4 regions of the Pseudarthrobacter sp. HLT1-7 genome follow, and region 3 is predicted to be linked to each of the others. Evidence: riboswitches for the same ligand, from Rfam matches in the RefSeq annotation. Region 3 holds a riboswitch; each other region holds the start of a gene.
The links. Region 3 has a riboswitch for thiamine pyrophosphate ahead of AC50X6_RS15530 (FAD-dependent oxidoreductase). Riboswitches for the same ligand answer to the same signal wherever they lie in the genome.
Positions count from the first base shown of each region.

Region 1: linked by a shared signal. The riboswitch ahead of AC50X6_RS08175 (bifunctional hydroxymethylpyrimidine kinase/phosphomethylpyrimidine kinase) and the one ahead of AC50X6_RS15530 (FAD-dependent oxidoreductase) in region 3 are both predicted to bind thiamine pyrophosphate.
Region 2: linked by a shared signal. The riboswitch ahead of AC50X6_RS12570 (ECF transporter S component) and the one ahead of AC50X6_RS15530 (FAD-dependent oxidoreductase) in region 3 are both predicted to bind thiamine pyrophosphate.
Region 4: linked by a shared signal. The riboswitch ahead of thiC (phosphomethylpyrimidine synthase ThiC) and the one ahead of AC50X6_RS15530 (FAD-dependent oxidoreductase) in region 3 are both predicted to bind thiamine pyrophosphate.

Region 1 covers NZ_JBWZCH010000006.1:161,879-165,067, forward strand. The annotation lists gene AC50X6_RS08170 (Rne/Rng family ribonuclease) at 1-1,702, shown strand, start outside; TPP riboswitch at 1,846-1,943, shown strand; gene AC50X6_RS08175 (bifunctional hydroxymethylpyrimidine kinase/phosphomethylpyrimidine kinase) at 1,926-3,189, shown strand, end outside.
Region 2 covers NZ_JBWZCH010000012.1:63,678-66,866, forward strand. The annotation lists gene AC50X6_RS12560 (DUF4235 domain-containing protein) at 1-180, opposite strand, end outside; gene AC50X6_RS12565 (heme-degrading domain-containing protein) at 252-797, opposite strand; TPP riboswitch at 1,270-1,413, shown strand; gene AC50X6_RS12570 (ECF transporter S component) at 1,482-2,129, shown strand; gene AC50X6_RS12575 (ABC transporter ATP-binding protein) at 2,146-3,189, shown strand, end outside.
Region 3 covers NZ_JBWZCH010000018.1:36,559-39,747, reverse strand. The annotation lists gene AC50X6_RS15540 (ferritin-like fold-containing protein) at 1-458, shown strand, start outside; gene thiE (thiamine phosphate synthase) at 493-1,200, opposite strand; TPP riboswitch at 1,565-1,698, shown strand; gene AC50X6_RS15530 (FAD-dependent oxidoreductase) at 1,692-3,050, shown strand; gene thiS (sulfur carrier protein ThiS) at 3,047-3,189, shown strand, end outside.
Region 4 covers NZ_JBWZCH010000006.1:26,913-30,101, forward strand. The annotation lists gene thiC (phosphomethylpyrimidine synthase ThiC) at 1-1,387, opposite strand, end outside; TPP riboswitch at 1,383-1,490, opposite strand; gene AC50X6_RS07385 (GNAT family N-acetyltransferase) at 1,567-2,067, shown strand; gene AC50X6_RS07390 (VOC family protein) at 2,307-3,182, shown strand.

The DNA of each region.
Region 1 (3,189 bases), on a different contig from region 3:
CGTGCCCGGCGGTTCCATGACCGGTATCTCCCGCAAGCTGCCCGACGTCGAACGCAACCGCCTCAAGCGGATCCTCAAGGACCGCCTGCCGGAAGATGCGGGCGTCATTGTCCGCACCGCGGCCGAGGGCGCGTCCGAGGAAGAGCTCACGCACGACATCAACCGCCTCCGTGCGCAGTGGGAAGGGATCGAGAGCCAGTCGACGTCGACCAAGATGCTCGCCCCTGAACTGCTCTACGGCGAACCGGACCTGACCATCAAGGTGGTCCGGGACGTCTTCAACGAGGACTTCTCCAAGCTGATTGTCTCCGGCGAGGAAGCCTGGGACACCATCGAGGCCTACGTCACGTATGTGGCTCCGGACCTCGTGGGCCGGCTCGAGAAGTGGACCAAGGACGCGGATATCTTCGCAGCCTGGCGCATCGACGAGCAGATCCACAAGGCACTGGACCGCAAGGTCTTCCTGCCCTCCGGCGGGTCCCTCGTGATCGATCGCACCGAAGCCATGACCGTGGTGGACGTCAACACCGGCAAGTTCACCGGCAGCGGCGGCAACCTGGAGGAAACCGTCACCAAGAACAACCTCGAAGCAGCAGAGGAAGTCATCCGGCAGCTCCGGCTCCGCGACATCGGCGGCATCATCGTCATCGACTTCATCGACATGGTGCTCGAGTCCAACCGCGACCTCGTGCTGCGCCGCATGGTGGAGTGCCTGGGCCGTGACCGGACCAAGCACCAGGTGGCGGAGGTGACCTCGCTGGGGCTCGTGCAGATGACGCGCAAGCGGATGGGCACCGGGCTGCTGGAAGTCTTCGGCGAACAGTGCGAAACCTGCGATGGCCGCGGCATTGTCACCCACGACGAGCCGGTGGAGCACCGCCGGGCCAACACGGTTGCTGCCGAGCACTACGTCCCGCGGACCGAGAGCCAGCCCGCGGCACGGACCGAGCGCAAAGGCCGCCGCCGCGGCCGGGGCGGCCAGGGCGCGGAGGACCAGTCCGCCCAGGCACCAGTCCACGCCGAGCCCACCGAGGCCGAGCGCCACGCCAAGGCCGAGACAACCCGCGCCGCCCTGGCGAATATTGCCGCAGCGGCGCACGCCGCGCACCTGCACGACGGGGACGCCGACGCCGGAACCCGCCAGGCCGACGCCGAGGCGCGTCGGGCCGCCGTCGACGCCGTCGCGCAGTTCGCCGCCACGGAGGAAGCTGCCGGACGGCCCGCTGCCGTGCTGACCTTCGGCGGCGAGCAAGTCGCGCTGCCGTTCGTCGAGCACGCGGACGAGTCCCCGGCAACGGCCCTGACCCTGGACCTGCTGACCGAAGCCTTCGCCCAACTGGGCGAAACCGACGACAGCAAGCCGGCCACAGGCCGGACAGCTGCGGCGGCTCCGGCCCGCGCCGGCGGCACCGGACCGGGACGTGTCCAGGGGCCCGGTTCCCAGACCGAGGCCGAAGCCGAGGCCGGCACCTCCCGCGCCCGCCGCGGCCGCCGCAACCGGAGCGCCAGCCGTGCCCAGGGTGCAGCCAACGCGACGTCCGTTGAACACCGTGAGGCCGCGGAGCACCGCGGGACCGCCACGCAGCCCGCAGCAGGTGAAGTGCACGAGGCCAAGGCTCCCGCCGCCGCACCGGCAGCAGTGAAGCCGGCCGCGAACCAGCCGATCATCCTCGGCGTCGGCGTACCGGCGTCGGAGCTGTAACAGCCCAACACGGCAGCACTTCAGTAGAGCAGCAGTTCAGCAAGTCGCGGGTGCGGTCCGGACCCGGCGTAGCGATGCGCAGGGTCCGGGCAGCACCCGCGACTTCGTTAACGCGACTTCGTTGGGCGGTACGGCTAGGCTGAAGCACTGACACGGGGTGCCGCGCATCGAGCCGGCTGAGATCCAGACCCGTTGAACCTGTCCGGTTAGCACCGGCGAAGGGATGTCTCTCTTGGCTTCATCCGCCTTTGCAGTCCCCACTTTAGAAGTATCGACTTTTGCGGCCGCACTTCTGCCGCACGCCCCGCGCACCGCCGAGCCCAGGATCCCGCGCGTGCTCGCCATCGCCGGCTCGGACCCCTCCGGCGGGGCAGGCATCCAGGCCGATCTGAAGAGCATTGCGGCGCACGGCGGCTACGGCATGGCGGCGATCACGGCCCTGACCGCCCAGAACACCCGGGGCGTCAGCGCCGTCCACGTCCCGCCGGCGGCGTTCCTGACCGCTCAGCTGGACGCGATCAGCGCGGATATCAGTATCGACGCCGTCAAGATCGGCATGCTGGGGGACGCCGACGTGATCGACGCCGTCCGCGGCTGGCTCGAAAAGACAAGGCCCGGCGTCGTTGTCCTTGACCCGGTGATGGTGGCTACGAGCGGAGACCGGCTTTTGCAGGAGTCGGCCGAGGCGGCCCTGCACGAGCTGCTCCCCTACGCGGACCTCATCACGCCCAACCTTGCGGAACTGGCGATTCTGCTCAGGGAACCCGTCGCCGCGGACTGGGACGAGGCCCTGGACCAGGGCAAGCGGCTCGCCGCCCTGGCCGGCACCACGGTCCTTGTGAAAGGTGGCCACCTCGACAGTGGTGCCGGCGCCGTCGCCGGCCCGGGGGACGATAGCGTCGACGGCGGCTGCCCCGATGCGCTCGTCAACACCGGCGGACTGCTGCGCCAGGACGTCGTGGTGGTGCCGGGGGAGAGGGTGCCCACCCGCAACAGCCACGGCACAGGCTGCTCGCTGTCCTCGGCGATCGCCACCGTGCAGGTCCGTGTGGGGGACTGGGAGGCGGCGCTCCGCGAGGTCAAACCGTGGCTGGCGGGTGCGCTGCGCGATTCGGAGCGTCTCGGCGTCGGAACCGGGAACGGCCCGGTCCACCATTTCCACCACGTGCAGCATCTGACCCAGCACCATGCCGGCCCGCGGCACCACGCGCCCGCGGAGGGCGAGTTCGCCGCCGCCCTCCGGGACAGCGCCGCCGCGGACCTTGAGGCGATCTACGGGCTGGAGTTCATCAAGGCGCTGGCCGACGGCACGCTGCCGGAGAAAGACTTCGCCTACTACCTGGCGCAGGACGCCCGGTACCTCAACGGCTACTCCCGCGTGCTGGCCCGGGCGGCGGCCATCGCGCCCACCGAAGCCGAACAACTCTTTTGGGCGCGCTCCGCGCAGAACTGCCTTGAGGTCGAGTCCGGGTTGCACCGGAACTGGC
Region 2 (3,189 bases), on a different contig from region 3:
CGAGGCGGAGATCAGCGCGAAGGTCAGGGCCGAACGCAGCGTGGTGGGAATGTCGTCGTCGTGGCCCTTGGGCGGCTTGTTGCCGGTGGACTTCTCCCACACGGTGTCGACGAGTTTGGTGCCGACGAAGCCGGCCAGCAGGCTGATGCCGGTGCCGAGCAGTTTGATGAAAATGTTCATTCTTGGCAACTCCTTGCGGGAGGAAACAGGGCTTCCCCTAGCCTAGCGTTCCCGGCCGGGCGCCGGACACCTTAGCCTGGCGGCGTTGTGTGGCCGAGGATTTCCGACAGGGCTTCCACCACCAGGTCATGGTCCGCTTTCTGCGGCAAGCCAGACACCGTGACCGTGGCAACGGCCCCGGTTCCGCGCACATAGATGGGGAAGGCGCCGCCGTGGGCCGCGAACACCTGCTGGTCGAACCAGGCGCTGTCCTCGATCCTCCCGCCGGCCGCCCGGGCCCGAAGACCCACGAGCAGGGACGGGACTTCGTAGCGTACGGCCGTGCGCTGCTTGGCCCTGATCCAGCGTTCGTTGTCCGGGGTGGCGCCCGCCAGCGCTGCGTGGAAGAGCACCTGCTCACCTTTGGTGATGTCCACGGCGATGGGGTGCGAGCGTTGCCGGCCGAGCTCCACCAGGAGAATCCCGAGGTCCAGGGCATCGTCGTTGCTGAACGACTGGAATTGCAGCTCGTCGATTTCGGCCAGGATCCGGCCGATAAGCGCCGCCAGGGATCCGGGCGGCTGCGGTTCCGCGGAGTCCGGGTCGTAGCCGGTGGAAGACTCTGGTGCGTTGGTCATGTGGTTCAGCCTCCGATAATTCGCCGCCGTTGGCTAGTGGGCATTTTCGTTGATCTGGCCGGACGCAGGTGGTCGTTGGCGGCGCTCCTTCCCGGTTACCTGCCGCCACAGCTCCCATCGGCCCGGGAAAGGCCCGGATTCCCGCGGGCTTGTGGCGCCGGGCGCCGAAGTAACTGGGCAGGAACGTCGCGGCCCGTCGCGTTGGGCTCGTCCGGTCAGGCGTTGGGCGGGTCCGGCGGCGTGGAATCTGGCGTCGCCAAGGGGGACATGCCCATTCTTCGCTCCCGGGCCTGGGCATAGTGACGCTCTGTCCATCCGCTGGCCCCGGCGCGGAGCATGTCCCTGAGCCGTGTCCTCCCAGCCCCAGGGCCAAGCCCCCGACGAACCAACGAAATGGCCACCTGCCCTGCCGGCTCTTCGAATCGGGGCGGCGTGCCGGGTGTAAACTGGGGAACGCCCATCAGGGCGATCTTAAATACGACAGGGGAGCGCCGCCGTCGGGCATCACTGGAGAAATCCAGCGGAACCGCAGGTGGGCGCTGAGAGTGCGGACAGCCGCAGACCCTCGAACCTGATCCGGTTAGTACCGGCGCAAGGGAGTCGAGTTCTCAGAGTGCCCGGCGGGGCGGCGGAAGCCGCGGCCCCGCCGGAGCACCCTCCCCTCCTGTTCCTCAGGAGGACGACATGACTGATACATCTGCAGCGCAAGGTTCTGCCCGCAAGGCACTCACCCGGCCCGGTTACAGCTGGCGAGTGGTGGATATTGTGGTGGCCGCGTTGATCGCGGTGGCCGGCGGCGTGATCTTCTGGGCCTGGTCCCAGGGCGCCAACGTTATTTCCGCACCCGTCAACGCGTTCTACCCGCCGCTGACCGGGCTCTACGCCGGCGGCTGGATGATCCCGGCGGTGCTGGGCATGCTTATCATCCGCAAGCCGGGCGCTGCCCTGTTCTGTGAAACCGTGGCCGCTACCGGCGAGCTCATCATGGGCTCGCAGTATGGAGTCACGGTGCTGATCTCCGGCCTCCTGCAGGGCCTCGGCGCGGAGCTGGTGTTCGCCGCAGTGGTTTACAAGAAGTTCAACCTTCCCGTCTCGCTGCTGGCCGGTGCCGGCGCGGGCCTGTTCTGCGGACTCAACGATTCGTTCCTGCCCTGGGGTTGGAACATTGCCTACGCCGGCGGGGACAAGCTTGCCTACATCATTTTCACCGCCATCTCCGGGGCCCTGATCGCCGGCGGACTGTCCTGGCTCGCCACCCGCGGGCTGGCCAGGACCGGGGTGCTGGGCTCCTTCGCGTCCCGGAAGGCCGCATCGGAACCCGTCTTCTCCTGACGGCAGCACTCGACTGATGACATCCATTGACAGGGTCCGCCCGGCCGCGGTCAGCGCGCGCGGCTGGGGCTGGCGGCACGCCGGAAGAACCCAACCCGCCGTCAACGGCCTGGACCTGGACATCCGGCCCGGGGAACGCGTGCTGCTGCTGGGGCCCTCCGGCGCCGGCAAATCCACGCTGCTCCATGCCCTGGCGGGGGTGCTGGGCGATAGCTCCGCCGGTGCCACAGGGCGTGCCGGCGCCGCTGGCACTGGCGCTGGCGTTGGCCGTGCCGCCGGACGCGCGCCGGCGGACGCCGAGGACCCGGACGAGACCGGCAGCCTCCTGATCGACGGTGCCCCGCCGCGGGCACAGCGCGGCCGGGCCGGGCTGATGCAGCAGGATCCGGAGACCCAGGTGGTGCTCTCGCGCCTCGCCGACGATGTCGCGTTCGGTGCGGAGAACCTGTCCGTGCCCCGGGAGGAGATCTGGCGGAGGGTGGCGGAAGCGCTGGACGACGTCGGGCTGGGCCGGCTGCCGCCGGACCACCCGACGTCGTCGCTCTCCGGCGGGCAGAAGCAGCGCCTGGCGCTCGCCGGCATCCTGGCGATGCGCCCCGGGCTCATCCTGCTCGACGAGCCCACCGCAAACCTGGACCCCGCCGGTGTCCTGGAAGTCCGCGACGCAGTGGGACGCTGCCTCGACAAGACCGGGGCCACCCTGGTGGTGGTGGAGCACCGGGTCTCGATCTGGAAGGACCTCGTGGACCGGATCGTGGTCCTGCAGCCGGGATCAGCCACCGAGGCCGCCGTGCTGATCGACGGGCCGCCGGACCAGGTCCTGGCGCAGGCGCGGGACATGCTCATCGCTGCGGGCGTCTGGGTTCCGGGTTATGTGCCGCAGACCCGGGCACGCAGCACGGCCGTATCCGGCGGCTCCGGGGGCGGCTCCGCGGGGCAGCTGCTGCTCGCCGCCGAGGACCTGGCCGTCTCCCGCGGACGGCCCCGCCGGTCCGGGGTCCGCGGCGGGTTCCGCGCTATCGCGCCGGAACCTGTGCAGTCCGGCATCACGGCCCGGATC
Region 3 (3,189 bases):
TCGACGCGGAGGCCGCCATGCTGCCCTTCCAGCCGTCCGTGGACCACTTCCACGAGCGCACGCGCCCGGCGGACTGGTTCGAATCGCTGATGAAGGCCTACGTAATCGACACGGTCTCCGCCGATTTCTACCGCGCCGTGTCGCGCCACGTCGACGGCTCGACCCGGGAGCTGGTGGAGCGGATCCAGTCCGATGAAGCGGCGACGGCGGTGCTGCGCGAGCTCCTCAGGGCGGCCCTGGACGATGACCCACGGCTGGCGTCGCGGCTGGCACTTTGGGCGAGGCGGCTGTTGGGGGAGGCCCTGACCCAGGCTCAGCGGGTGAGCGCCGGGCTTACGTTCCTCGGCGGCCTGATCGGCGTGGACGCGGAACAGTCAGAGGAACAGATCCGCGGGCTGAGGGCCGAACTCGCGGCCGGGCACTCGAGCCGGATGAAGCAGCTGGGGTTGACCGGTTAGGTCCTTATCAGGACTCTTCCCCGAGAGGCCCGGCTCAGGCCTCCGCGGCGTCGAGCGCGTCGAGCAGGGCGCGGGCGGCGTCCGCGGGGTCATCGGCCTCGGTGATCGCCCGGACCACGACGATCCGGCGGCCGCCGGCCGCCACTACCTGCTCCACATTGCCCAGGTCGATGCCGCCGATCGCGAACCACGGCATGGTTCCGTTGGCGGTGCCGTCGTCCGTGCCGTTGTTTCCGGACCGGGCCCGGCGGATCGTCTCCGCGGCGTACCGCACCAGATCCAGCCCGACGGCGGCGCGCCCCGGCTTCGTGGGGGTGGCCCACACGGGTCCCACGCAGAAGTAGTCCGGCCTGCCGCGGCCGGTGGAGGCCGCTATTGCGGCGTCCACCTGGTCGGGGCTGTGCGTGGAGAGCCCGATCACGGCGCCCTCGCCGAGGAAGGTCCGGGCCGCCGCAAGCGGGAGGTCCTTCTGCCCGATGTGGAATACCGGCGCCCCTGACAGCGATGCAATGTCCGCCCGGTCATTGACCGCCCAGAGCCGGCCATGACGGTGGGCGGCCTGGTGCAGCACCTCCAGGAGCTCCAGTTCCTCGGCCGCCTCGATGGACTTGTCGCGCAGCTGGATGATATCGACGCCGCCGGCAAAGGCGGCATCAACGAAGGCTGCAAAGTCGCCGCGGTCCTTGCGGGCGTCGGTGCACAGGTACAGGCGGGCGGTGGTGTGGACGGCATCCTTGCTCATGCTCCCAGACTAGTAGTCGTTTTCGCTGGTTCGTCTGGGGTTGGGCTGAGCCTGGGCCTTTCGTGCCGCGGCGGAGAAGGCAACGGGGGACATGCCCATTCTTCGCACCTTGGACTGGGCAAAATGACACTATGTCCATCCGCTGGCCCCGGCGCGGGGCATGTCCCTTCGGGCGGGTGTCCAGTCCGCGGGGGACATGCCCATTCTTCGCACCTTGGACTGGGCAAAATGACACTATGTCCATCCGCTGGACCCGGCGCGGGGCATGTCCATGAGCCCGGACGCGTCAGCGCGCCCGGCCAGCGCGCCCCTCGTCCGGACCTACGAGGAACTAACGAAAATGCCCACCACTTCCCCTAAACTGGGGCCATACCGCGGGAGCCCGCCGCAACCGACCGCCACTGGCGTTCGGCGCCGGAGGGGCTGAGAGGGCGTCAGAGCCGACCGCTTGACCTGATCCGGCTAGTACCGGCGTAGGGAAGGAATCCTTGATGGGCACACCATCCGCCTCAGCTGCTCCCGTGTCTGACGACGCCGGTCATGACGCCACCGCCGGGAATTTTTACGACGTTGCCGTGATCGGCGGCGGCGTGGTGGGCCACGGCATCGCCTGGGCCGCGAGGCAATCGGGCCGGTCCGTCGCCCTGATCGACGACGCCCCCGGCAGCGGCGCCAGCTTCGCCGCCGCGGGCATGCTGGCCCCCGTGAGCGAACTCCACTACCGGGAGGAAGGCCTCCTGGAACTCATGCTCGAGTCCTCCCGCCTGTGGCCTGGCTTCGCCGCCGGACTCGACGGCAGCGCCGGGAACCCTGGGGACCCCGGGGGAACCGGTCTCCCCGGGGGAACCTGGAAAACCGGAACGGCCACCGGCTACCTCACGACGTCGACCCTTGTCATTGGGGCCGACGCCGCCGACCGCCGGGCGCTCACGGACCTCCGGACCGTGCAGCAGTCCTGCGGACTGACCGTGGAGCCGTTGACCGTCCGCGGGGCGCGCGGACGCGAACCGCTGCTCAGCCCGGGGATCTCCTGCGCGTTCGACATCCGCGCCGACCATCAGGTGGACCCGCGCCGGCTGCTTGCCCGGATCGCGGCGCTGCTGGCGGCAGATAGCCGGTACTCCGCTGTTCCCCGCCGCGCCGTAGGGCTGCTCTGGGAGGGCGGACGCGTCAGCGGAGTCGGTTTGGCCGGCGGCGGGACGGTCCGGGCAGGGGAAACGGTTGTGGCAAACGGGCTGGGCGCCGCCGGGCTGGCCGGACTGCCTGCCGGGCTGAACCTTCCGCTCCGGCCGGTCCACGGAGACATCCTCCGGCTCCGGGTGCCCGCCCACCTGCGGCCGCTGCTGGGCTCGACAGTGCGCGGCCTGGTCCGCGGGGTGCCCGTCTACATCGTCCCGCGGGAGGATGGCACTGTGGTGATCGGGGCGACCCAGCGTGAGGACGCTCCCGCCGATGGGGGCTCCGCAGGCGACGCCGTCTCCGCCGGGGGCGTCTACCAGCTGCTGCGGGACGCGCAACAATTACTCCCCGCCGTCGCCGAACTGGAGCTGCTGGAGGCCACCGCCAGGGCACGGCCCGGGACGCCGGACAACGCTCCGCTGCTGGGCCGGGTGCGGGACCGGGCCCCGGACCGCGACGGGGACGTCGGAGGCCTGATTATCGCCACCGGATTCTTCCGGCACGGCATCCTGCTGACCCCTGCGGCCGCAGAGATCTGCCGGCAGCTGCTGGACGGCACCGCGGACCCGCGCTGGGCGCGCTTCCGGCCCGACCGGTTCTCCGCCGGCTCCCCAACAACCCGCCCCCACGACAGCCGCACCCGCCCAGAGCACAGCAAGGAAACGGTATGAACATCAGACTCAACGGAACGGAGCACAAGCTCCCCGACGGCGCCTCCGTCAGCACCCTGGTCAGCCGGGTCACCGGCCGGAAATTGGCCCCGAACGGCCAGTCCGCGGACGGCAGGAAGCTCGGTGTAGCGGTGGCCCG
Region 4 (3,189 bases), on a different contig from region 3:
GTTCCTTGGGTGTCACGTAGCAAAGCATCGCGGTGCCGTAGCGGGCAATCTCCGTGGCCCCGATCGCCGAGGTGATGTGGTCGTAGCCCGGCGCGATGTCGGTGACCAACGGCCCCAGCGTGTAGAAGGGGGCGCCCTTGCAGAGTTCCTGCTGGCGTTCCACGTTTTCCCGGACGAGGTGTAGCGGTACGTGTCCGGGGCCCTCCACCATGACCTGCACGTCATACTCCCAGGCACGTTGCGTGAGTTCGGCCAGGGTGTCCAGCTCGGCGAACTGGGCAGCATCGTTCGCGTCCGCCGTCGCCCCCGGCCGCAGCCCGTCCCCGAGCGAAAACGCGACATCATAGCGGGCAAAGATTTCGCACAGCTCACCGAAGTGGGTGTAGAGGAAGTTCTCCTGGTGGTGGGCCAGGCACCAGCCCGCCATGATCGCGCCGCCGCGGGAGACAATTCCGGTGACCCGGTTGGCCGTCAGCGGCACATAGCGCAGCAACACCCCGGCGTGGATGGTCATGTAGTCCACCCCCTGCTCGCACTGTTCGATCACGGTGTCCCGGAAGATCTCCCATGTGAGGGCATTGGCCTCGCCGTTGACCTTCTCCAGCGCCTGGTAGATCGGCACCGTGCCGATGGGTACGGGAGAGTTGCGGATGATCCATTCCCGGGTGGTGTGGATGTCGTCGCCGGTGGAAAGATCCATCACAGTGTCCGCGCCCCACTGCGTGGCCCACTGGAGCTTGTCGACTTCCTCCGCGATGGAGCTGGTCACGGCCGAGTTGCCGATGTTGGCGTTGATCTTCACCAGGAAGGCTTTGCCGATGATCATCGGCTCGGATTCGGGATGGTTGACGTTGCTGGGAATGATGGCGCGCCCCGCCGCCAGTTCGGAGCGGACCAGTTCGACGTCGCAGTTCTCGCGCAGCGCGACGAACCGCATCTCAGGCGTGACGACGCCGTTGCGGGCGTAGTGCATCTGGGTCACCGTCCGGCCGTCGACGGCGCGGCGCGGGACCGGGCGCGTGCCCTGCCACTCGGCCGACGCGGCGCCCCGGCGCACGGCCGACTTTCCGTCGTCGAGCAGGGTCCGTTCCCGGCCGGTGTAGGGTCCGGTGTCCGCCCTGGCCTCGATCCAGGGGCCGCGGAACGGCTCCAGCCCCCGGACCGGATCGCTCCCGGGACCGGCGGTGCGGTACACCCGGAACGGCGGATTCGCTACGCCGCCCGGTGAATCCGCCAGCTTGATTTCCGTCACCGGGACGCGGATGCCGTGCTCGTCATCCGTGGTAAACGCCAGAGAGCGGGATTTCAGCGACTGGGTGGGGGCCGTGGGCTGACATTGGCCTGGCTGATTTTGGACGTGGCTGTGCTGTGTCAATTGCGTATTCACGGAAATACTCACTTCCTTCGCCGGCATTACCCGGACAGGTTCAACGGTCGCAAGCTGCTTCAGCCCGATCTCAGCCCCTGCAAGGGCACCCGTGTGGTCGTAGACGAAGCTATCACAGGGCTTCGGCGCCCGGCCGCGTGTGACGGCGCCGAGGGAGGCCGCGGTGCTAGCGTGGCATCGTGACTCAACCCAGGGCCGTGCCCCGCGTCAGGACGGCGACGCCGGAAGACCTCGCGGCGCTGCCGGTTCTCGAGGCAGCGGCCGACCGTCTCCTCGCATCGGAGTTAGCGCACCACGTGCTTCCGGCCCCGGAGCTGGCGACGCCGATTGAGCCGCTTTTTATGCTGGTCGCCGGAAACCCGCCCGTGGGTTTCGCCCGCGTTGACGAAGTCGGCGGCCAGGCGCACCTGGAACAACTTTCGGTGTATCCCGACTTTGCCGGGCGCGGGATCGGACGGTCCCTTGTTGAGGCGGCCATCGACGCGGCGAGGGGCCGTGGCTATGAGTCGATGTCGCTTTGTACTTTTGCGGACGTTCCGTTCAACGCTCCGTTTTACGCGAGCTGCGGCTTCGAGGAAGTTGCCGAGCCAGGGAAGGCGCTGGCGGCACTGCGTGCCCGCGAGGCGAAGCTGGGGCTGGATGCCCTGGGCCGGCGGATCGCGATGCGGATATGGCTTTAAGCTTCAGGCCATGACCAGCAGGCCGTCACGGATCGGAACGCCGGAACCCTCCTCGGACGCCGCCCCGGCGGCCCCGCAGCAGCCTGGCCACGCTGCACGAGCTCAAGCACAGCGTGCTGCGCGGAAAACCGGTCCGCCAGGAACAGAGGCGGGCACAGGAATAAATTGAAGCTTCAAGTAATTATCCTAGTGAACAGGTCATCGAAGGTCGATGGCCGCCTAAGCACCGGAGCGATCACATGACTGCAGCAGCCAGCACCCGGGATCTTCTTCCCGCCGAACTCACCATGGGCACCGTGATGCTCAAGGTCGGCGACCTGTTGCTCATGACGGACTACTACCAGCGCGCCCTCGGCCTGGACATCGTGGCCGAGCAGGACGGCGGACTGTACCTCGGACGTCGGCAGAAGCCGCTGGTCCACCTCGCCCCGGCGCCCGGGCTCAGCGTCCCGTCCCGCGGCGAAGCCGGCCTCTTCCACACTGCGCTGCTGTTCGAGGACCAACCTTCTCTGGCCGCGACTGTCGCCACCGCCGCCCAGTATGAGCCCCAGTCCTTCACCGGCAGCGCGGACCACCTCGTGAGCGAGGCCTTCTATTTCACCGATCCCGAAGGAAACGGGATCGAGCTGTACTGGGACCGTCCCCGCGATGCGTGGTCCTGGGACGGCAGAAACGTGGTCATGGACAGCCTGGCCCTCCCGCCGCAGCGCTACCTCGACGAGTTCCTCACCGAGGAATCCGTGGCCGGGCAGCGCGACGCCGACGCCGGCATCGGCCACGTCCACCTGCAGGTGGGCGACGTCCAGTCAGCCCAGGACTTCTACGTCGGAACCCTCGGGTTCGAAAAGACGGCGGGCTGGCATGGGCAGGCGCTGTTCGTCTCGGCCGGCGGTTACCACCACCACATGGCCATGAACGTCTGGAACAGCCGCGGCGCCGGACCCCGACGGGACACCCTGGGCCTCGGCGAGGTGCTGATCGAGGTGCCGGCCGGCGACGATGTGGGCGCCCTCGCCGACCGCCTCAAGACCGCGGGAGTGGAGTCCCACCACACCGGCGCCGAACTGCGTTTTGAGGACCCGTGGCGCAACCGCATCCGCGTGGCCGTTCGCTGAGCCGCCG